Regions from separate parts of the Pseudomonas sp. LBUM1673 genome, predicted to be linked through region 1. Evidence: riboswitches for the same ligand, from Rfam matches in the RefSeq annotation. Region 1 holds a riboswitch; the other holds the start of a gene.

Region 1 (10,791 bases):
ACTTTTCCGCCGTAGCGCAAGTGCCGTGAGATCGCCGTGTCCCAACCGTTGGCCCGCAGATACGCGAGGTCGCTGCGCACACTTTTCGAGCCAGGAAGAATCATCAGGTCGGCGGGCGGAATCGCCTGGCCGGGGCCGATGAATTGCAGGTCCACCTGCGGATGCAGGCGCAGTGGATCGAAATCGGTGTGGTTGCTGATGCGCGGCAGCACCGGCACCACCACGTTGAGCACTTGATCGGCCTTGTCGGTCTGCCGCTGATCGAGGCCATCCTCGGCCTCAAGATGCAGGTCCATCACATACGGCAAAACGCCGATTACCGGTTTGCCGGTGCGCGCTTCCAGCCAATCCAACCCCGGTTGCAGCAAGGCGAGGTCGCCGCGAAAACGGTTGATGATGAAGCCTTTGACCCGCGCCTGTTCGCTGGGCGATAGCAGCTCCAACGTACCGACCAAATGCGCGAAAACCCCGCCGCGATTGATGTCGGCAATCAGCACGACCGGGCAGTCCACCGCCTCGGCAAACCCCATGTTGGCGATATCGCCAGCGCGCAGATTGATCTCTGCCGGCGAACCCGCCCCTTCGACCATCACCACCGGATACGCCGCGCTCAGCCGGTCATGGGAAGCGAGCACCGCTTGCATGGCGATGGCTTTGTAGTCGTGATACGCGACGGCATTCATGGTGGTGACCGCACGCCCATGAATGATCACTTGGGCGCCGGTATCACTGTTGGGTTTGAGCAGCACCGGGTTCATGTCAGTGTGCGGTTCGAGTTTGGCCGCCTGAGCCTGCACCGCTTGAGCACGGCCAATCTCGCCACCGTCGGCGGTGACGGCGCTGTTGAGGGCCATGTTCTGCGGTTTGAACGGCACGACGCTCACACCCTGACGTGTGACCCAGCGACACAGCGCCGTCACCAGTGTGCTTTTACCGGCGTCGGATGTGGTGCCCTGCACCATCAATGTAGTCATTGCGCTTCCTTAACGTAGGCTTCAAGCGCTTGCTCAAGACGCGCCCAATCCGCCTCATCCGCAGGCAAACCAAACCGCAGGCTGCTGGTGTGGGTGAACAACCGCAACAGAATGCCGCGCCGGGCCATGAATTCATGCAGCGCTTCGGCGCACTCGGTGATCAGCCATTGGAACAATGCGCAGCCGCCCTGAGGTTTGAAACCGTACTGCTCAAGCAGCAACGCCAGACGCTCGCCAGCCTCGTCAGTGCGAATGCGCTGTCGAGTGTGCCCGTCGGTATCTGTCAGGCAAGCCTGGCCCAGCACTCGGGTCGGACCGCTGACGGCCCATGGCCCGACCTGTTCGGCCAGCAGTTTGAGCAACTTGCGTTCGGCCAGTACAAACCCTAGCCGCACACCGGCCAGGCCGAAAAACTTGCCGAAGGAGCGCAGCACAATCAAGCCGATCTGATTGGCGAACGGTGCCAGGCTCAAATGGGGTGTGTTGTCCATGAACGCCTCGTCCACCACCAGCCAGCCACCGCGCTGAGCAAGCCGCGAATGCCAATCCAGCAGGCGAGCCGGGGTCAGGCTCAGCCCCGTGGGATTGTTCGGATTGACCACCACCAGCACATCGAGGCTGTCGAGAAAGAAATCGACTTCGGAGTCCAGCACTTCACGCACGATGTAACCGTTGCGACGCCAGGCTTCAGCGTGTTCGGCGTAACACGGCGACAGCACGCCGACCTTGCCGGCCCGACGCAAACGCGGCAGCAACTGGATCGCCATTTGCGAACCGGCCACCGGCAACACTTGAGCGGCACCGTAATAGTCGCAGGCGGCCTGCTCCAGACCGTCATCGGTTTCCGGCAAACGCGCCCAGGCCCGCAGCGGGATGTCCGGGACCGGGAATGGCCAGGGCGCCAAGCCACTGGACAGATCGAGCCAATCGGCTTCGGCGATGCCGTATTCAAGCGCCGCCTTGCGCAAGCGGCCACCGTGCTCAAGCATAGAATTCAGCCCCCACGCAGAGAATCAGCAGCCATAACCATACCCCGCGCTGAACCATTTGCCAGCCACGGTCAATGGAATCGGCATCTGCCGGCACGCCTTCGCCTAGTGGCGGACGCTGATGCAGTTCACCGTGATAGATCGCCGCCCCGCCCAACTCGACGCCCAGCGCACCGGCACCGGCCGCCATCACTGGCCCGGCATTCGGGCTATCCCAGGTTGGCCCCTGGGTGCGCCAGCACTTCAGCGCCAGTCGGGTTTGGCCCAGCAGCGCGTAGGTCAATGCCACGAGGCGCGCGGGAATGTAGTTCAAAACATCGTCGATCTTCGCCGCGGCCCAACCGAAACGTTCGAAGCGTTCGTTGCGGTAACCCCACATCGCATCCAGGGTGTTGCTCAGACGATAGAGCACCACGCCGGGCGCACCCGCCACGGCAAACCAGAACAGCGCGGCGAACACCGCATCGCTGCCGTTCTCCAGCACCGATTCGGTGGCGGCGCGGGCGACTTCGGTTTCATCCAGTTCGCTGGTCTGACGGCTGACCAGATAGCCGACGCGTTTGCGCGCCTCGATCAGATCATCGCTACGCAGGGCCTTGGCCACCGGCTCGACATGCTCGCCGAGGCTGCGCATGCCGAGGGCGCAATAGAGCACGAGAATCTCGACAATCCAGCCGACATAAGGCGCCCAGGAAAGTGCGGTGGCCAGCAAGGTCAGCGGCACGACCGCCATCACCCAGGCCGTAACGCCATGACTGCGCCAGCCACGGCCACCGGAGTTGAAACGCTGTTCGATGCGATCGGCAAAACGACCGAACGCCACCAGCGGATGCCAGCGTTTGGGTTCACCCAGCAGCGCATCCAGCGCGACCGCGGCGACACTCAACAACGCCACACTCATTGACTCACTCCCCAATAGTTTTCATACAGCAACTCACTCAGCGGACGCGCCTGCGCCCAGCCTTCGAGTACCAACATCGGCGCCGGATAGAATTCCTTGACCGGCCCCAGGCAAAGAACAGCCAAAGGCTTGGCCCCGCTCGGTAAACCCAGCAAGTCCGCCAAGGCTTGCGGCTCGAACAATGACACCCAGCCCATGCCCAGGCCTTCGGCACGGGACGCCAGCCAAAGGTTCTGGATGGCGCAGGACAGCGAGGCCATGTCCATTTCCGGCAATGTACGACGGCCGAAGATATGCCGTTCACGATCTTCCATCAGTGCGGCCACCAGCACTTCGGCGCAGTCGTTGATGCCTTCGACCTTGAGCTTCATGAACTCGTCGGAGCGCTCGCCGAGGGCTTCGGCCGTGCGGATGCGTTCGTCTTCCACCAATTGCTGGATCTTGCCGCGCAGTGCCCGGTCGTTGATGCGGATGAAACGCCAGGGCTGCATCAGGCCGACACTCGGCGCCTGGTGCGCGGCTTCGAGCAGACGCCTCAGTAACTCGGGCTCGACCGAACCGCCGCTGAAGTGACGCATGTCGCGGCGTTCGCCGATGGCTCGGTAAACAGCATCGCGTTCGGCCCGGCTAAATGCGTTGTCCGTCATGGCCTCTTCGCGAGCAAGCCCGCTCCCACATTTGAAATGCGTTCCACTGTGGGAGCGGGCTTGCTCGCGAAGGCGGTTTCAAGGTCAGGCACAAACAGCGCAGCAATCGCCGATGGATTGGATGGAAAATAAAAATGCACATAAGAGGCCGTCATCCGCCCCTCACGATAAACCGCCTCTGCCCCTCGCCCGCCATTGGGGCTCAAACCTCGAGCAATCGGCTCCAGTTCGGTACTGGTCAGTGAGTGGTGATACGTGTGCCCACGCAGCAAACCTTCCGGCAACTCAACCGCCTGCAAGGCCAACGCGGCAAGACGTTTCTGCATCACCGCATCACCGCTCAGCAAGCCAACCAGTTCAGCCCGAGTGCCCTCGACATCGGTTAACGAATCCAGCAGATACAGCATGCCGCCACACTCGGCCAGCAACGGTTTGCCCGCCGCGTGGTGAGCCCGGATCGCGGTCAGCATCGGCGCATTTTGTGACAACGCCACATGGTGCAATTCGGGGTAGCCGCCCGGCAGATAAAGGCTGTCCGCCTCCGGCAACCCGGTGTCGCGAATCGGCGAGAAAAAAGACAATTCGGCGCCCATGGCCCGCAGCAGATCCAGGCTCGCGCCGTAGGTAAACGCGAAAGCTTCGTCCCGGGCCACGGCAATCCGCACACCGGCCAGCAACGGCTCGGCCGCGATCATTTCAGGCGCGGCGAATTCCACGGCTGGCGGCAACGCCACGTCGCAACTGCCGGCCAGCGAATCGGCCGCCGCATCGAGGCGCAGATCGAGATCGTTCAGCTCGCTGGCCTGAACCAGACCGAGATGCCGACTCGGTAATTCGATCCCGGTCTCCCGGGGCAACGCGCCGTACCAGCGCAAGCCTTCAGTCAGGCTGCCTTCGAGCAACTGCGCATGGCGCACAGTGCCGACCCGGTTGGCCAACACACCGGCAAACGGCAAATCCGGCTGATAACGCGCAAGGCCCAGGGCCAGTGCGCCAAAGGTCTGCGCCATCGCGGTGCCGTCGATCACGCCAAGCACCGGCACACCGAAGTGCCGCGCCAGGTCGGCGCTTGACGGCGTACCGTCGAACAACCCCATGACGCCTTCGATAAGGATCAGATCGGCTTCGCCTGCGGCTTCCCACAATAAACGACGACTTTCTTGCTCGCCGACCATCCACATGTCGAGCTGATAGACCGGCGCACCGCTGGCGCGCTCGAGAATCATCGGGTCGAGAAAGTCCGGGCCGCATTTGAACACGCGAACCTTGCGCCCCTGATTGCGATGCAAACGAGCGAGCGCGGCGGTAACGGTGGTCTTGCCCTGACCGGAGGCCGGCGCGGCAATCAGTACCGCCGGGCAATGACGTGGCTGATTCACAACTCGACGCCTTTTTGCGCTTTGATCCCGGCCTGGAAGGCGTGCTTGATCATGCCCATTTCGGTGACCGTGTCGGCCAGCTCGATCATCTCCGGTTTGGCGCCACGGCCAGTGACCACCACATGCTGCATCGGCGGACGGCCCTGCAAGTCACTGAGCACCTGATCGAGATCGAGGTAGCCGTGCTTGAGGGCGATGTTCAATTCATCGAGCACCACAAGGCCGATGGACGGATCACTCAGCAATTCGCGGGACACCGCCCACGCGGCTTCGGCGGCGGCGATGTCGCGCTGGCGGTCCTGGGTTTCCCAGGTGAAGCCCTCGCCCATCACATGAAAACGCACTTGCTCCGGGAAGCGCCGGAAGAACAGCTCCTCGCCGGTGCTGGTGCGCCCCTTGATGAACTGCACCACGCCACACTGCATGCCGTGGCCCATGGCCCGCGCGAGCATGCCGAACGCCGAACTGCTCTTGCCTTTGCCGTTGCCGGTCAGCACCAGCAGCAGGCCGCATTCATTCGGGGAGTTGGCGATGCGTTCATCGATCACGGCTTTTTTGCGCAGCATGCGCGCCAGATGGCGTTCGTCACGATCGGGGGTATCAGTCATGGGGAAGCTCTCCGTTGAGGCTGGATAACGGCGGGCAGGCACAAGAATAGACGGCAAGAAGCCTGGCATCGCCCACCGTGATGCCGCTGAATGAATCAGGCCGGTCTCCGGGCTCATGAGCGGCTCCAAGGCCAACTGCGCGCCTTCCCATGTCGATAGTCGACACAGTGGCTCAAGGCGCAGCTTTTACTCATTTACCGTTGCGGGGGCAGCGCCGGGATCGCGATCATTCTTCGCAGGAAGAAATTCACTCACCGGCTTCCCTGTTTCACTCTGTCGACCAAGGCCACAGAGCACCTGAAACAAGCCGCGAAGGTTAGAGGGTTGGGGGTGGAGCGTCAATTAAAGCCGGGACACCGCTGAGCGAATAACTGCCACCTATCAATTATCTGACGCCAATCTTGTGCCACACTGTCGGCAGTGATATCAAAGAGCCACAATCTCACAACACAATAATAAGGGTGAGCCACATGCAAGGCATGATCATCAGCAATCCGAAGCTGGAATTCCTGCGGCCGGTGCTGGAACGCTGGTTTGACTGTATCGACCGCTACAACGCCGTGCGTGGCGATAACGATACGCCTTACTGGCATGACGAAAACGCCAACCTCGGCCTGCTCTGCGCCGCGGCGTGGATGGCAGAAATGGTCACGCTGCAACAAACACCGACGCGCAAGCAGAACGAAGAAGGCGAACGCAACGCCCGCGCCGATCTGTTTATCGCCACCCCCGAAGAACGCGCCTACCTTCAAGCCACTCAACGCTGGCCACGAGTCAATAGCCTGAACCTGACCCAGGCACTGCAGGACATCACCAGCGACGCCAAGCGAATCAGCTACGCCAGCGACCTGAAACTCGGGTGCCTGTTCGTTGCGCCGCAAAAAGCCCAGCAGAGCGCTACACCGGAAGAACTTCAGGACATGGTCGACGACCTGCAAAAGGAACACTGCTGCGCCGTGGCCTGGTATTTCCCGTACGCCTACCGCAAGTTGCGCAACGAAGCCGGTAACTATCACCCCGGCATTGCCGTGCTGCTCAAGGAAGCCCGCGGCTGACCGGTTGAACCATCGAGCGTCTACGCTTCTCTATGATTACGTCAATGCATTCATAGGGAAGATCAGTAATGCGCAAACCCCAGCTCGTTTTCATCATCGCGCTCGCCGGAGGGCTCGCCGCCTGTGGTGAAACCTCCAGCCTGCAAGTCTCGGACGGCACCGGACCGTCGCCCAAGCTGCCAGAACCGAATAAAACCCTGATCCCCACGGTGAACATCGCCCCGGCGATCGGCTGGCCTGAAGGAGTCAAACCCGTCGCGGCGGCGGGGACTCGAGTGGCCGCGTTTGCCGAAGACCTCGATCACCCGCGCTGGCTCTACGTGTTGCCCAACGGCGACGTGTTGGTGGCCGAAACCAACGCGCCGGCCAAACCCGATGACGGCACAGGCATTCGCGGCTGGATCATGGGCAAGGTTATGGGCCGTGCCGGTGCCGGCGTCCCCAGCCCGAACCGCATCACCCTGCTGCGGGACAAGGACCACGACGGCGTCGCCGAAACCCGCACGGTGTTCCTGGAAAACCTCAATTCGCCTTTCGGCATGACCCTGGTCGGCAATGACCTGTACGTCGCCGACACCGATCGCCTTCTGCGCTTCCACTATGAAAACGGCGAGACGTCGATCAAGTCGCAGCCCATCAAGGTGGTCGATCTACCGGGCGGCACGCTGAATCACCACTGGACCAAAAACGTCATCGCCAGCAAGGATGGCAGCAAGCTGTACGTCACCGTGGGCTCCAACAGCAACGTCGGTGAAAACGGCATGGGTCAGGAGGAAGGCCGGGCGGCAATCTGGGAAGTGGATCGCGCCACCGGTAACCACCGGATCTTCGCCTCGGGGATACGTAATCCAAACGGTCTGGCCTGGGAGCCTCAGAGCGGCGCATTGTGGACCGCAGTCAATGAACGTGACGAAATCGGCAGCGACCTGGTGCCGGACTACATCACTTCAGTGAAGGACGGCGGATTTTACGGCTGGCCTTACAGCTATTACGGCCAGCACGTCGACGTGCGCGTCGAGCCGCAAAACCCTGATCTGGTCGCCAAGGCCATTGCACCAGACTACGCAGTGGGCCCCCATACCGCGTCACTGGGCCTGGCGTTCGCCGAAGGCAGCAAATTACCGGCGCCGTTCACTCACGGGGCTTTCATTGGCCAGCATGGCTCGTGGAACCGTAAACCGCACAGCGGCTATAAAGTGATTTTCGTGCCGTTCAACGCCGGTAAACCGACCGGACAGCCAGTGGATGTGCTCACCGGTTTCCTCAATGACGAGGAAAAAGCCATGGGCCGGCCAGTGGGCGTGGTGATCGATCAACAGGGCAGCTTGCTGGTGGCGGATGATGTGGGGAACAAGGTGTGGCGGGTGTCGGCGGCCAAGTAAACAGCGCTGCCCGCGAAGCCGTTGGCGGATGTGTCGCCCCCTTCGCGAGCAAGCCCGCTCCCACAATGGACCTGTATTCGCAGATCTAATGTGGGAGCGGGCTTGCTCGCGAAGAGGCAATCACAGCCCCAAAAAACCGCCGTCTAGCACTTGCGGTGCGAGCGATCATGACAATCCAGGCTATGGATTATGTGCCAAGTGCTCGGGTTGCAAGACGCGTTTGGCGCTCAGGTAGGCTTTCTGCCAGTAAGCTTTGGACAAGCTGTCCAGCTTGACCGTGCCGCCCGTGGCCGGCGCATGGACGAAGCGGCCTTCGCCGACATAGATCCCGGCGTGGCTGACCTGGGAGCCGCCATTGGTGGCGAAGAAAATCAGGTCGCCGGTTTGCAGGCCTTCCTTGCCGACATTGGGGGCCTGCATGCCGATCATCTCGCGGGTGGAGCGTGGCAAGGAAATACCTGCGACATCGCGATAAACGTAACCGATCAGACCACTGCAATCGAATCCGGAATCCGGCGTGTTGCCGCCCCAGCGATAAGGCGTTCCCACAAGACCGAGCGCGCGAAACAGCACGTCTTCTGCCGCAGGGGAAAAGGCTTGGGAAGGACCGAAAACAATGGGCGCGCGAACCACCGGCGCGGGTGGCGGTGTGCGGCTGGCGCAGGCGCTGAGCAGCGCTGCGAAGAACATGAGTGCGAGGCGGGCCGACATCGTCATAAACAGAACATCCTGATCTGGCTGCGGCTTTTTCTGCCACAAAGACAGAAAAGAAAACCGCCTGCGCAGAACGCAGGCGGTTTGCCATCAATAATAGATCAGGATTCTAGCGACTACGCGGCAAACTTCAAGTAAGACTTTAACTTCGCCTTACAAACTGTCCGTTTACTTACGTGCAGTGACGATAGCCGGGGCTGCTGCAGGCGCCATCGCGAGGGCGCGCTTGGCTTCAATGAAGGTCTTGCTCCAGTAGCTGTCGCCCAGGCTATCGATCCGGACACCACCGCTTTTGCGGCTGCTGGAGTGGATGAACTGGTTGTCACCCAGGTAGATGCCGGCGTGACTGACACGACCGCGACGGCCATTGGTAGCGAAGAACAGCAGGTCACCCGGTTTGAGGGCGCTGCGAGCAACCAGAGGAGCGTCAACGTTGATCATTTCGCGGGTGGAGCGCGGCAGGTTCATGCCAGCCTCTTCACGAAACAGATAACCGATGAAACCGCTGCAGTCGAAGCCAGCCTCGGAGGTGCCGCCGAAACGGTAACGGGTACCGATCAGGGACATGCCACGTTCGAGGATGCTGTCGGCCAGAACCGGAAGCTGGTACGACTTGCCGCCGGCGAAGTCTGCCAGCTCTTTATCGGTGGCCGCCTCTTCCTGGTAAAGAGTTTCCTGGAAAAGAACGGAAGACTGCGCGGTAGATGAATTCTTGACCTGTTGTTGTTGCTCTTGCTGGGACACTGGAGAGTGAGCAGCGCAACCGAACAACAGGGTAACGAGTGCGAGAGGCACGAGGGGTGCGAAGCGATTTAGCATGGGCACGACCGTGGCTGATAGTTTCTGAAGAAGCCGAGACTATGCCCGCTATCAACCTCATTTGCAAATTCAATCGATCTTTATGTGACTTCTCGGTTTCTCGTTTACATCTAAGCGCTTAAGCCCATTTTGAATCTTTGCGCAGCCTGCCCCCTTGCAGGAAAGCGGATCTGTTGACGCCTGAAATATGCCAAACCCGTGTAAAACCTGGGCTTTGCCAGGTTTTTACCAACCAAGGGTTTCTTTCAGGAACGGGATCGTCAGCTTGCGCTGAGCTTGAAGGGAGGCCTGATCGAGACGCTCAAGCAACTCGAAAAGCGCACTCATGCTGCGGGTACCGCGGGTCAAAATAAAATGCCCGACTTCGTCGGTCAGGTGCAGGCCACGACGGGATGCACGCAACTGCAAGGCACGCAATTTGTCTTCATCAGAGAGCGGGCGCATCTGAAAAATCAGGGCCAGCGTCAGCCGCGACTTGAGGTCCGCCAGCTTCACTGGCAGTTCGCGCGGGGATGTCGAGGCGGCGATCAGCAGACGCCGACCGCTGTCACGCAGACGATTGAACAAATGGAACAGCGCCTCTTCCCAATCCGCCTTACCGGCGACTGCCTGCAGATCGTCCAGGCAAACCAGTTCGTATTGTTCAAGGTTGTCGAGAATTTCAATGCCGCGGTCCAGCAACTCGGCCAACGGCAGGTACACCGCTGGTTCCCCCAGTTGCTCGAAGCGCAGACACGCCGCTTGCAGCAAATGCGTGCGCCCTACCCCGTCCTTGCCCCAGAGGTAAATCAGGCTTTCCGTCCAGCCGGCATCGGCTTCGCAGAGCCGCTCGACATAGCCGAGTGCTGCGGCATTGGCGCCTGGGTAGTAATTGATAAAGGTAGCGTCATCACGCAGACGCACACCTAGGGGCAGCTGAATCGGTTTCATGCTGACTGAACAGTTCCAAAGGAACCGTTAGTGGCCTCTGTGTAAAGTTTGCGAAGTTTATACCCGTGAAGCTGACCGCACAATGCGACAGACCACAAGCAAAATCAAAGGTTTGCGTTAACTGACAGTTTCTTTGCGGCGCATGTGACAGCCGCGCGAGGGAAGCGGGCAAACCTGGCATGAAACCAGACAGCCCGCTACGCACAATCAAAAAACCTTACAGTTCAGATTCGTCGACACCGATGTAGATATCAGAATCTTTATATAAATCATGCACATGACGCACCAGAACCATGATCACCGCCGCCACCGGCAACGCCAGCAGTACGCCGGTAAAACCGAACAGCTCACCGCCGGCCAGGATGGCGAAAATCACCGCCACCGGATGCAGAC
Region 2 (10,791 bases), 820 kb from region 1:
CGTGGTGCCGCAGCAGCCGCCGACGATGTTCAGGAAGCCGCTTTGGGCGAATTCTTCGATGACCTTGGCGGTTTCCGATGGCAGCTCGTCGTACTCACCGAATTCGTTCGGCAGACCGGCATTCGGATGCGCCGACACGTAGGTGCTGGCCTTGTTCGACAGCTCTTCCAGGTACGGGCGCAGTTCGCTGGCGCCAAGGGCGCAGTTCAGGCCGACCGAGATCGGCTTGGCGTGGGCCACGGAGTTCCAGAACGCTTCGGTGGTCTGGCCGGAGAGGGTGCGGCCGGAGGCGTCGGTGATGGTGCCGGAGATCATGATCGGCAACTCGATGCCCAACTCTTCGTAAACCCCTTGCACGGCGAAGATCGCGGCTTTGGCGTTGAGGGTGTCGAAGATGGTTTCGATCAGGATCAGGTCGGCGCCGCCTTCGATCAGGCCTTTGGTGGCCTCGGTGTAGTTTTCCACCAGTTCATCAAAGGTTACGTTGCGGTAGCCGGGGTTGTTCACGTCAGGCGACAGCGAGCAGGTACGGCTGGTAGGGCCGAGCACGCCGGCGACGAAACGCGGCTTGTCCGGGGTTTCCAGGGTCTTGGCGTCCGCCACCTTACGCGCCAGTCGTGCGCCTTCTACGTTGAGTTCGTACGCCAGGCCCTGCATGCCGTAGTCGGCCTGGGACACCTGTGTGGCGTTGAAGGTGTTGGTTTCCAGAATGTCGGCGCCGGCATCCAGATAGGCTTTTTCGATGGCGCCAATCACGTCCGGACGCGTCAGCACCAACAAGTCGTTGTTGCCTTTGACATCGCTCGGCCAGTCGGCGAAACGTTTGCCACGGTAGTCCTGTTCCTCGAGCTTGTAGCTCTGGATCATCGTCCCCATGCCGCCATCGAGAATCAGGATGCGCTCTTTGAGGGCGTGCTTGAGAGCTTGAAGGCGAACGCTGCGATCGGACATTTGGACTACTCGGTAAGGCCATGACGAAGGGCCGGGATAATAACAAACCTGTGCGCTTTTAGAGCATGTGCCGCTTTTGCATGAATATCGTTCATGTTGGGGCGCAGGCCAGACCGGTAGAATCGCGGCGTTTTCTCATGATCAGGACCAGGGATATGCCTTATCGCGTCGTCACCAGCCTATTGATGCTGTTTTTAAGCGGGGGCGCCGCTGCACAAGGTCCGGATATTTCCTACGTCCGGGACATTCAACCGATCTTCACCGAAAAGTGCGTGGCCTGCCATGCCTGCTACGACTCCGCCTGTCAGCTCAATCTGGGCAGTGGCGAAGGGGCGGCCCGAGGTGCAACGAAAGCGCCGGTCTACGATGGCGAACGCAGCCAAGCCGCAGCGCCTACCCGGCTGTTTTATGACGCCTTCGGCCAGCGTGCCTGGCAGCAAAAGGGCTTCTATTCGGTGCTCGACGCCCAGGGCAGTCAGGCGGCGTTGATGACGCGGATGCTCGAACTGGGCCACAAAACTCCGTTGCAACCCAACGCCAAAGTGCCGGAAGACATCGTTCTGGGCCTGAACCGGGAAAACATGTGCGCCATGCCGGTGGAGTTCAATGGCTATGCCAGTGCTCACCCGAAAGAAGGCATGCCGCTGGCGGTCACCGGCCTGACCGATCAGCAATACCAGACGTTGCAGCGCTGGCTGGCCTCCGGCGCGCCGATCGATGAGCAGGGTCTGGTGCCCAGCGCCAAGGAAGCCTTGCAGGTGGTGCAGTGGGAAAACCTGCTCAACGCGCCGGGTGCCCGGGAGAGCCTGGTGGGGCGCTGGTTGTTCGAGCACTGGTTTCTGGCGCATCTCTATTTCAAGGACGGCGAGCCGGGGCATTTCTTTCAGTGGGTGCGTTCGCGCACGCCGACGGGGCAGCCCATCGATCTGATTAACACTCGTCGTCCGAATGACGATCCGGGCACTCAGGTCTATTACCGTCTGTGGCCGGTGCAAGGGGTGATCGTGCACAAAACCCACATCACCTATCCGCTGAGCGCGGCGAAGATGGCGCGGATCAAAAGCCTGTTTTACAGCGGTAACTGGCAGGTCAACGCCTTGCCGGGTTACGGGCCGCAGCGGCGGGCCAATCCGTTCACGACCTTTGAGGCAATCCCGGCTCAGGCGCGTTACCAGTTCATGCTCGATAACGCCGAGTACTTTGTGCGCACCTTTATTCGTGGCCCGGTCTGTCGTGGTCAGATCGCTACCGACGTGATTCGCGACAACTTCTGGGCGCTGTTCCAGGCCCCGGAGCATGACCTTTACATCACCGACCCGAACTATCGCGGCCAGGCCACGCCATTGCTGGCGATGCCGGGGCAGAACGATGACGTCGGCAGTGTCCTGAGCCTGTGGCACGACTACCGCGACAAACGCAACGAGTACGAAGCCTTGCGCCGCGACAGCTACGCCGACCTGCCGGCACCGAGCTGGTCGACCCTGTGGGCCGGCAATGACAACGCGCTGCTGAGCATCTTCCGCCATTTCGACAGCGCCTCGGTGAACAAGGGCCTGATCGGTGACGTACCGCAGACGATGTGGCTGTTCGATTTCCCGTTGCTGGAACGCACGTATTACCAGTTGGCGGTCAACTTCGATGTGTTCGGCAACGTGTCCCATCAGGCCCAGACCCGCTTGTACTTCGACCTGATCCGCAACGGTGCCGAGCAGAACTTCTTGCGACTGATGCCGGCCGACTCACGGGACGGCTACCTCGACGATTGGTATCAGAACGGCGGCAAATTCAAGATGTGGCTGGATTATGAGTACATCGATAACGACAAACCCACGGCGCTGACGATGGACGAATCAGACCCGAAACGCGACTTCGCCTTGCAGTTGCTGTCCCGTTACGGCGACCTCAACGCCAAACCCGACCCGATCAACCGCTGCGACGGCGCTTATTGCTCGCGGCCGAACATCGATCTGGCGTTGCAGAACGCCGAACAGGCCCTGAGCCGCCTGACTTCGCGTCCGGCTGCGGGGCTGAAAGTCATCGATCAGTTGCCGGAAGCCACGATGTTGCGCATCGAAACCCAAAGCGGCAAGCGCGAGGTGTACAGCCTGTTGCGCAATCGGGCCCACAGTAACGTGGCGTTCCTGCTCGGTGAGTCACTGCGCTATCAGCCGGGGCTCGACACGTTGACTATCTATCCGGGTGTGCTCAGCAGCTACCCGAACTTCATGTTCAACATCCCGGCCGGGCAAGTGCCCGCATTTGTCGACGAGATGGAAAACGCCAGGGACGCCGCCAGCTTCGAGAAAATCGTCGAACGCTGGGGTATTCGCCGCAGCCATCCGCAGTTCTGGGAGTATTTCCATGATCTGAGCCGCTACATCCACGACACCGACCCGGTGGAAGAGGGTGTGCTCGACATGAATCGCTACGAGAATCTCTGATTGAGGGCCTGAACACGCACCGCCGAACCCTTGTAGGAGCGACCTGTGGCGAGGGGGCTTGCCCCCGTTCGGCTGCGCAGCAGTCGTAAACCAGACAACTCGGTGTATCTGAAGAATGTAGAGGGCTGCTTCGCAACCCAACGGGGGCAAGCCCCCTCGCCACAGTTCGCTCCTACAGGGGAGGCTGCGGTGATCAGAGGATCATCGACAGGTGCATCTTTCCCGACAAAAATACTAGGACTTTGTCCGGCGCGATGATTGGCGTAAACTGCGTCCAAGCCTGCGAGGAGTTTCCATGACCGCTATTACCATTACCGACGCCGCCCACGATTACCTGGCTGATCTGCTCTCCAAGCAGAACACCCCGGGTATCGGCATCCGCGTCTTTATCACCCAGCCTGGCACCCAGTACGCCGAAACCTGCATTGCCTACTGCAAGCCGGGCGAAGAAAAACCTGAAGACACGGCGCTGGGGCTCAAAAGCTTCACCGCTTACATCGACTCGTTCAGCGAAGCGTTTCTGGACGATGCGGTAGTCGACTACGCCACCGACCGCATGGGCGGCCAGCTGACCATCAAGGCGCCGAACGCCAAAGTCCCGATGGTCAACGCCGACAGCCCGGTCAACGAGCGCATCAACTACTACCTGCAAACCGAGATCAACCCGGGGCTGGCCAGCCACGGCGGTCAGGTCAGCCTGATCGATGTGGTCGAAGACGGCATCGCCGTGCTGAAGTTCGGCGGCGGTTGCCAGGGCTGCGGCCAGGCAGACGTCACCCTGCGCGAAGGCATCGAGCGCACCTTGCTCGAGCGTATTCCCGAGCTCAAGGGTGTTCGTGACGTGACCGACCACACGCAGAAAGAAAACGCCTACTACTAAGGTGTTCGCTGCAGAAACGAAAAAACGGCACCCGTGAGTGCCGTTTTTTTATGGATGATCGATAACCTGTGGCGAGGGAGCTTGCTCCCGCTCGACTGCGAAGCAGTCGCAATCCAGCCGATGCATTTTCCCGTGATGAATGCGTTGGCTGTTTTTGGGACCGCTGCGCGGTCCAGCGGGAGCAAGCTCCCTCGCCACAAGTGCTTCAGGGCCTGTACAAATGCGCATGCCCCGCGCGATACAACGACGATTCACTGAAGTGATCGCTGCCCAACACCCGCCCCACCAAAATCAACGCCGTACGCCTGAATCCCTTGGCTTCAACCTTCCCGGCAATGTCCTTAAGCGTCCCCACCACCCAATCCTGATCCGGCCAGGTCGCCCGATGAATCACCGCGATCGGGCAGTCGGCGCCGTAGTGCGGCAGCAGTTCGGCAAGGATCTTCTCCAGATGATTGACCCCCAAATGGATCGCCATGGTCGCGCCGTGCTGCGCCAGGCTACCGAGTTCTTCACCGGCCGGCATCGCGGTCTTGTCGGCGTAGCGGGTCAGAATCACGCTCTGTGACACGTCCGGCAAGGTCAGTTCGGCGCCCAAAAGGGCCGCGCAGGCCGCGGTGGCGGTAACGCCGGGAATGATTTCGAAAGGGATGTCGAGTTCACGCAGGTAGCGAATCTGCTCGCCAATCGCGCCGTACAGGCTCGGGTCGCCGGAATGCACCCGGGCCACGTCCTGGCCGTTGGCATGGGCGGTCTTGATCAACTCGATGATCTGTTCCAGGTGCAATTCGGCGCTGTTGACCACCCGTTCGGCCCGGTGGCCTTCCAGCACGGCGGTGGGGACCAGGGAGCCTGCATAGATGATGACCGGGCAGCTACGAATCAGCCGCTGGCCTTTGACGGTGATCAGTTCCGGGTCGCCGGGGCCTGCGCCAATGAAATAGACGGTCATCACGTTTCCTGTCAAAAAAGGCATGGGCACGCTTCAGATGAAGATTGCTCATGATCGAAGGCGGGGATTATCGGGGATTTTACGCGGCGCTGGCCAATGCCAGGGTGGCCTGGGCGTATTTTTGTCGCGCAATCAGCAACTTTGCCGGTGCCTGAGCCAATTGTTCGGCCAGTGCCAGGGCGGCACTTTCCGCCACGCCGTAGCAGCCAGTGCGCTCGAACGCGATGTCCGAGTGGTGGCTGAGTTGCGGTTCATAACCGGCCAACTGTTCGCTGCTGAAATACATCAACGGCAATGCGAGTTGTTCGGCCAGTTCGATCAGGCCAGGTTCTTCGCGCTTCAGGTCGATGCTGGCCAAGGCCTTGATCTCACGGAGTTCGATTTGATGGGCCTGTAACGCCTGATCAAGCAGCGCCCGCAGCGTGCTGACAGGGCAGCCGCGCTGGCAGCCCAGGCCGACCACCAGGGTCGGCGCTGCGCTGACGTCAGTCATGCGGAGTAATGGCCATCGCTTTTGCGGCGGAACAACCAGGCGCTGATCAGGCCCAGGGCCAGCCAGAACGCCACGTTGGTCAGCTGCGAAGCGATTTTGAATTGCGCTTCCAGGGCTTCCGGCGCCAGCATCGAATGGACTTCCGGTTGCGGTGCACCGATCACATGAGGCACGGCCAGAATCGCCACGCCGAGGATCTTCATCAGCCAATGGCGGCTGAACACAATCAGCGCGATGCCGACAGCGGTGGACGCGGCAGTGCCAATCCACCAGATCTGCCGTTGCGCCAGGTCCGCCGCGGCAGTGCCCGGCAGCTCAGGTGGCAGACCGAGGGTTGGCGCCAGCACGAATGTCGCGTAACCGGCCAGGCCCCAGAGCAGGCCCTGGGAGGTACGACGTGGAGCACGCAAGGTGTAGAGACCGGCGAGCATCAGGGCGAAACCGACGGCAACCACCAGGTTACCGCCTGTCGTGGACAGCACGCGCTGCCAGCCGTCTTCCGGTTCCCAGGCTTCGGCATCGTGGGTGTGAGCGACAGCGCCAGCGGCGTGCTCGTGGACTTCAACAGCGGCCGGCTCGGATTTTTCGTAGGTCTCGGCCTGCAAAATCAGTGGAGCGACCCAAAAGCTTTGCAGCAGGGTCAATAGCAGGGCGGCCAGCAGACCGGTGAAACCTGCGGTTTGCGCAATACGCTTGATCATGTCAGCAGGTCTCAATGGCACGGAAAGGCGGAACTGTGACGGGTATCATGCGCGGCGTTGTGCACCGCTTCGATGTGCGAGAAACCGGCGAAATACACAAGGCTAATGCCCAGGATCGACGCACACACTGCGGCGGTCAGGCGTTGAGTCATGGTCGTGGTGGTGCTGGCGGTGCTCTTATCGGTGCTGGAGCCGGTACTGCTGATGATCGACATGGCGCTTCCCTCTGGTCTGTCAGCGGGTGATATAGAGCGCATGAAAACCTCCGCACGCCAGGGCACGCAGAGAGTTCGAACAGCGCCCGCCCACCGCGGGTTTGTTATTCAGTGACCGTAAAAGTCACTTTGTGTTGCGGGCCGGTCTCCGGGCTCGCGAGGGGCAGGGCTAACGCCGAAACCTGCAAGCATCACCTTCCCATGCCATATAACAGGCACAGTGGATCTGACGCTTCACTCGCTTACCGTTGCGGGGGCAGCACCGGACTGACATGGCTTTGAGTAAAGCACATGATTCACCGGTTTCCCGTTTCACCCTGTGAAGGGCACCCGTAACAAGGCGTGTAGGAGAGCATGGGCGGGGGTTGGGCGTCAATTGGCAAGGGTTCTCAATTGACGCCAAACACCTGTGGCGAGGGAGCTTGCTCCCGCTCGGCGGCGAAGCCGTCGCAAAATCTGCTTGCGGGGTATGTCTGAAGGAATGTCGGGGGTCGCTTCGCAACCCAGCGGGAGCAAGCTCCCTCGCCACGAGGGATCACGAGTGCCTCACGGAACATTGACCCGCCCCCACGCGATGCGTAGCCTTGCGCTTTCGAGGTTCTTCGGTGTCTGCCGAAGCTAAGAAGGGAACGCGGTCGATGCCGCGGCTGCCCCCGCAACTGTGAACGGTGATGTTCGCTGCTACGCCACTGCCTACTCTGTCCAACGGGGTCGCGGGAAGGCGCAGCGAATGCCAGGCCAACAAAGCCGGCACACCGTCAGCCAGGAGACCTGCCTCGAAACAGATTCTCACTTTCAACCGGGCGGGGTGATCCGGTGGCGAAACTCTTGCGCGCGTGCATCTGCCGCTGCGATTGTCGTCCCGTATGCCCGCCACCTTGCCAAAGGGCATCCGATGAAAACACTGGCCAAACTCCCTGTCACCATCGTTACCGGCTTCCTCGGCTCGGGCAAAACCACCTTGCTGCGCCACATGCTCGACAACGCCCAGGGCCGTCGCATCGCGGTGATCGTCAACGAGTTCGGCGAGCTGGGCATCGACGGCGAAATCCTTAAGCAGTGCTCGATCGGTTGCACCGAAGAAGAAGCCAACGGTCGCGTCTACGAACTGGCCAACGGCTGCCTGTGCTGCACGGTTCAGGAAGAGTTCTTCCCGGTGATGCGCGAACTGGTCGCTCGTCGCGGCGACCTCGACCACATCCTCATCGAAACTTCGGGCCTGGCCCTGCCAAAACCTTTGGTTCAAGCCTTCCAGTGGCCAGAAATCCGCAGCGCCTGCACGGTTGACGCGGTCATCACCGTAGTCGACAGCCCGGCCGTCGCTGCTGGCACCTTCGCTGCGTTCCCGGATCAGGTCGATGCCCAGCGCAAACTCGACCCGAACCTGGACCACGAATCGCCGCTGCACGAGCTGTTCGCCGACCAACTGGCCAGCGCCGACCTGGTGATCCTCAACAAGGCCGACCTGATCAGCGCTGAAGACCTGGCCCGTGTGCGCCTGGAAGTCGCCGAAGAACTGCCGGCAGCGGTGAAAGTCATCGAAGCCAGCAGCGGGCGTCTGCCACTGGACGTGCTGATCGGCCTCGGCGCCGGTTCGGAAGAACACATCGACAGCCGCCACAGCCATCATGATCATCACCATGAAGGTGAAGACGACCACGACCACGACGCGTTCGATTCCATCTCGATCGAGCTGCCACAAGCCGACGAAAGCCTGCTGATGGATGCGCTGACTCAATTGGTGGTCCAGCACGGCATCCTTCGGGTCAAAGGTTTTGCAGCGGTGCCGAACAAGCCGATGCGCCTGCTGATCCAGGGCGTGGGCACGCGCTTCGACAAGCACTTCGACCGTCAGTGGGGCGCTGAAGAAGCGCGCACCACCCGTCTGGTGTTGATCGGTCAGGATCTGGACGCCGCTGCGCTCGAAGCGCAATTGCGCGCTGCGCTCAGCGTTTAAACCATGCACCTGCTCAGGACCCAGCCCGGCGGTTTCGTGTCGGATGACAACATTGCCGACCTTGGACAAACCCCCGCCGAGCTGGTGATCCTGTGCAGCGGCGATTCCAGCCTGGCGTTGCTCGCCGAAGCGGCGCAGCAGTTGCCCGACGATTACCCGAGCGTACGCCTGGCCAACCCGATGCAGGTGCAGAATCACGCCTCGGTCGATCTCTACGTCGACGAAGTGCTGCGTCACGCCAAAGTGATTCTGATCTCGCTGCACGGCGGCATCGCCTATTGGCGTTATGGCATCGAGCGCCTGGTGGAATTGTCCGAGCGTGGCGTGCAGCTGATCCTGGTGCCGGGGGATGATCGCCCGGACCCGGAACTCAGTGACCTGAGCACCGTAACCGCGCAAGACCGCGACCGGCTCTGGCACTTCCTGCGTCAGGGCGGCATGGCCAACGCACTCGACCTGTTTCGCTGCCTCGCCAATCGCTGGCTGGGCCGCGACTACCCATGGTCCGAGCCGCAAACCCTGCCACGCACCGCGATTTACCATCCGCAAAAAAGTCCCGCTGAACTGAGCGATTGGCAAGCCGACTGGCAAGCTGATCAGCCGGTGGCGGCGGTGCTGTTTTACCGCTCGCACTTGCAGGCGGCGAACACCGGTTTCATCGATATGTTCTGCCAGCGTTTGCAGGCGTCGGGGTTGAACCCGTTGCCGATTGCGCTGGCCAGTTTGAAAGAGCCCGGCTGCCTGACGATGGTCGAGGACTTGCTGGATGAAGTCGAGGCGGGGGTGATTCTCAACACCACCGGTTTCGCCCAGTCCAGCCCCGAAGCGCCGCACCTGCGGCCGTTTCGCCGCAATATTCCGGTGATCCAGGCGATCTGCGCTCAGGACAACGAACCGGGCTGGCGTGCCAGCGAACAGGGCCTTGGTCCCCGTGACTTGGCGATGCACATCGCACTGCCGGAGCTGGACGGGCGGATCATCAGCCGACCGATCAGTTTCAAGGACCTGGCCTGGCGCAGCGAGCGCAGTCAGTCCGACGTAGTCTGCTACCGGCCGCAACCGGAACGCATGGATTTTGTCGCTGAACTGGCACGACGCTGGATCGATCTGGCACGAGTGCCCAATGGCGAAAAACGCATCGCCCTGATCCTCGCCAACTACCCGACTCGCGATGGGCGCATCGGCAATGGCGTTGGCCTCGACACTCCGGCTGCGGCATTGAATATCCTCCGTGCCCTGCACAAAGAAGGTTATCCGCTGCCAGCCGAGTTGCCGGACAGCGGCACCGCGCTGATCCAGCAATTGCTCGGCGGTGTCAGCAATGACCTCGACACCCTCGACCAGCGTCCCTGCCATCAAAGCCTCGCGCTGGACGACTACAACCAGATGTTCAACGCGCTGCCCGAGGCCAATCGCCAAGCCGTGCTGGAACGTTGGGGCACACCCGAAAGCGACCCAATGTTCCGCGGTGGACGAATGATGATTGCTGGTCTGCGCTTCGGCCTGACCTTCGTCGGCATTCAACCGGCCCGGGGTTATCAGGTGGACCCGAGCGCGGTGTATCACGACCCGGACCTGGTGCCGCCTCACGGCTATCTGGCGTTCTACTTCTGGTTGCGCAACACCTACGGTGCTCATGGCGTGATCCATGTTGGCAAGCACGGCAACCTCGAATGGCTGCCGGGCAAGGGCGTTGGGTTGTCGGAAAACTGCTGGCCGGACGCATTGCTCGGACCGCTGCCGAACATCTATCCGTTCATCGTCAATGACCCGGGCGAGGGCGCCCAGGCCAAGCGCCGTACGCAGGCAGTGATCATCGATCACTTGATGCCGCCGCTGACCCGCGCTGAAACCTACGGTCCGCTGCGTAATCTCGAATTGTTGGCCGACGAATATTACGAAGCGCAATTGCTCGATCCGCGCCGCGCCCGGGAGTTGCAGCGCGACATTCTGCAATTGGTGCGGGACACGCACATCGACCGTGAACTGCAACTGGACGAGAAACTCGACAGCGATGCCGACGCGGCGATCTGGTTGCCGCGTCTGGACACGTACCTGTGCGACTTGAAGGAGTCGCAGATCCGCGACGGCCTGCACGTGTTTGGCGAGTCGCCGGCCGGGCGATTGCGCATCGACACTTTATTGGCCTTGCTGCGTATTCCTCGTGGCGATGGTCGCGGGGCGCAATCGAGTCTGTTGCG

What was found. Region 1 has a riboswitch for cobalamin ahead of cobO (cob(I)yrinic acid a,c-diamide adenosyltransferase). Riboswitches for the same ligand answer to the same signal wherever they lie in the genome.
Region 2: another riboswitch for cobalamin. It lies ahead of ACA044_RS17575 (CbtB domain-containing protein); the one in region 1 lies ahead of cobO (cob(I)yrinic acid a,c-diamide adenosyltransferase).

The regions. Positions count from the first base shown of each region.
Region 1 covers NZ_CP166780.1:4,654,796-4,665,586, forward strand. The annotation lists gene ACA044_RS21500 (cobyric acid synthase) at 1-974, opposite strand, end outside; gene cobD (threonine-phosphate decarboxylase CobD) at 971-1,963, opposite strand; gene cbiB (adenosylcobinamide-phosphate synthase CbiB) at 1,956-2,864, opposite strand; gene bluB (5,6-dimethylbenzimidazole synthase) at 2,861-3,511, opposite strand; gene ACA044_RS21520 (cobyrinic acid a,c-diamide synthase CobB) at 3,508-4,890, opposite strand; gene cobO (cob(I)yrinic acid a,c-diamide adenosyltransferase) at 4,887-5,498, opposite strand; cobalamin riboswitch at 5,580-5,814, opposite strand; gene ACA044_RS21530 (hypothetical protein) at 5,969-6,553, shown strand; gene ACA044_RS21535 (PQQ-dependent sugar dehydrogenase) at 6,622-7,935, shown strand; gene ACA044_RS21540 (C40 family peptidase) at 8,116-8,652, opposite strand; gene ACA044_RS21545 (C40 family peptidase) at 8,818-9,468, opposite strand; gene hda (DnaA regulatory inactivator Hda) at 9,694-10,398, opposite strand; gene ACA044_RS21555 (AI-2E family transporter) at 10,616-10,791, opposite strand, start outside.
Region 2 covers NZ_CP166780.1:3,839,230-3,850,020, reverse strand. The annotation lists gene metH (methionine synthase) at 1-951, opposite strand, end outside; gene ACA044_RS17600 (fatty acid cis/trans isomerase) at 1,107-3,392, shown strand; gene nfuA (Fe-S biogenesis protein NfuA) at 3,688-4,272, shown strand; gene cobM (precorrin-4 C(11)-methyltransferase) at 4,478-5,224, opposite strand; gene ACA044_RS17585 (cobalamin biosynthesis protein) at 5,304-5,717, opposite strand; gene ACA044_RS17580 (CbtA family protein) at 5,714-6,418, opposite strand; gene ACA044_RS17575 (CbtB domain-containing protein) at 6,430-6,633, opposite strand; cobalamin riboswitch at 6,756-6,982, opposite strand; cobalamin riboswitch at 7,212-7,426, shown strand; gene cobW (cobalamin biosynthesis protein CobW) at 7,529-8,590, shown strand; gene cobN (cobaltochelatase subunit CobN) at 8,594-10,791, shown strand, end outside.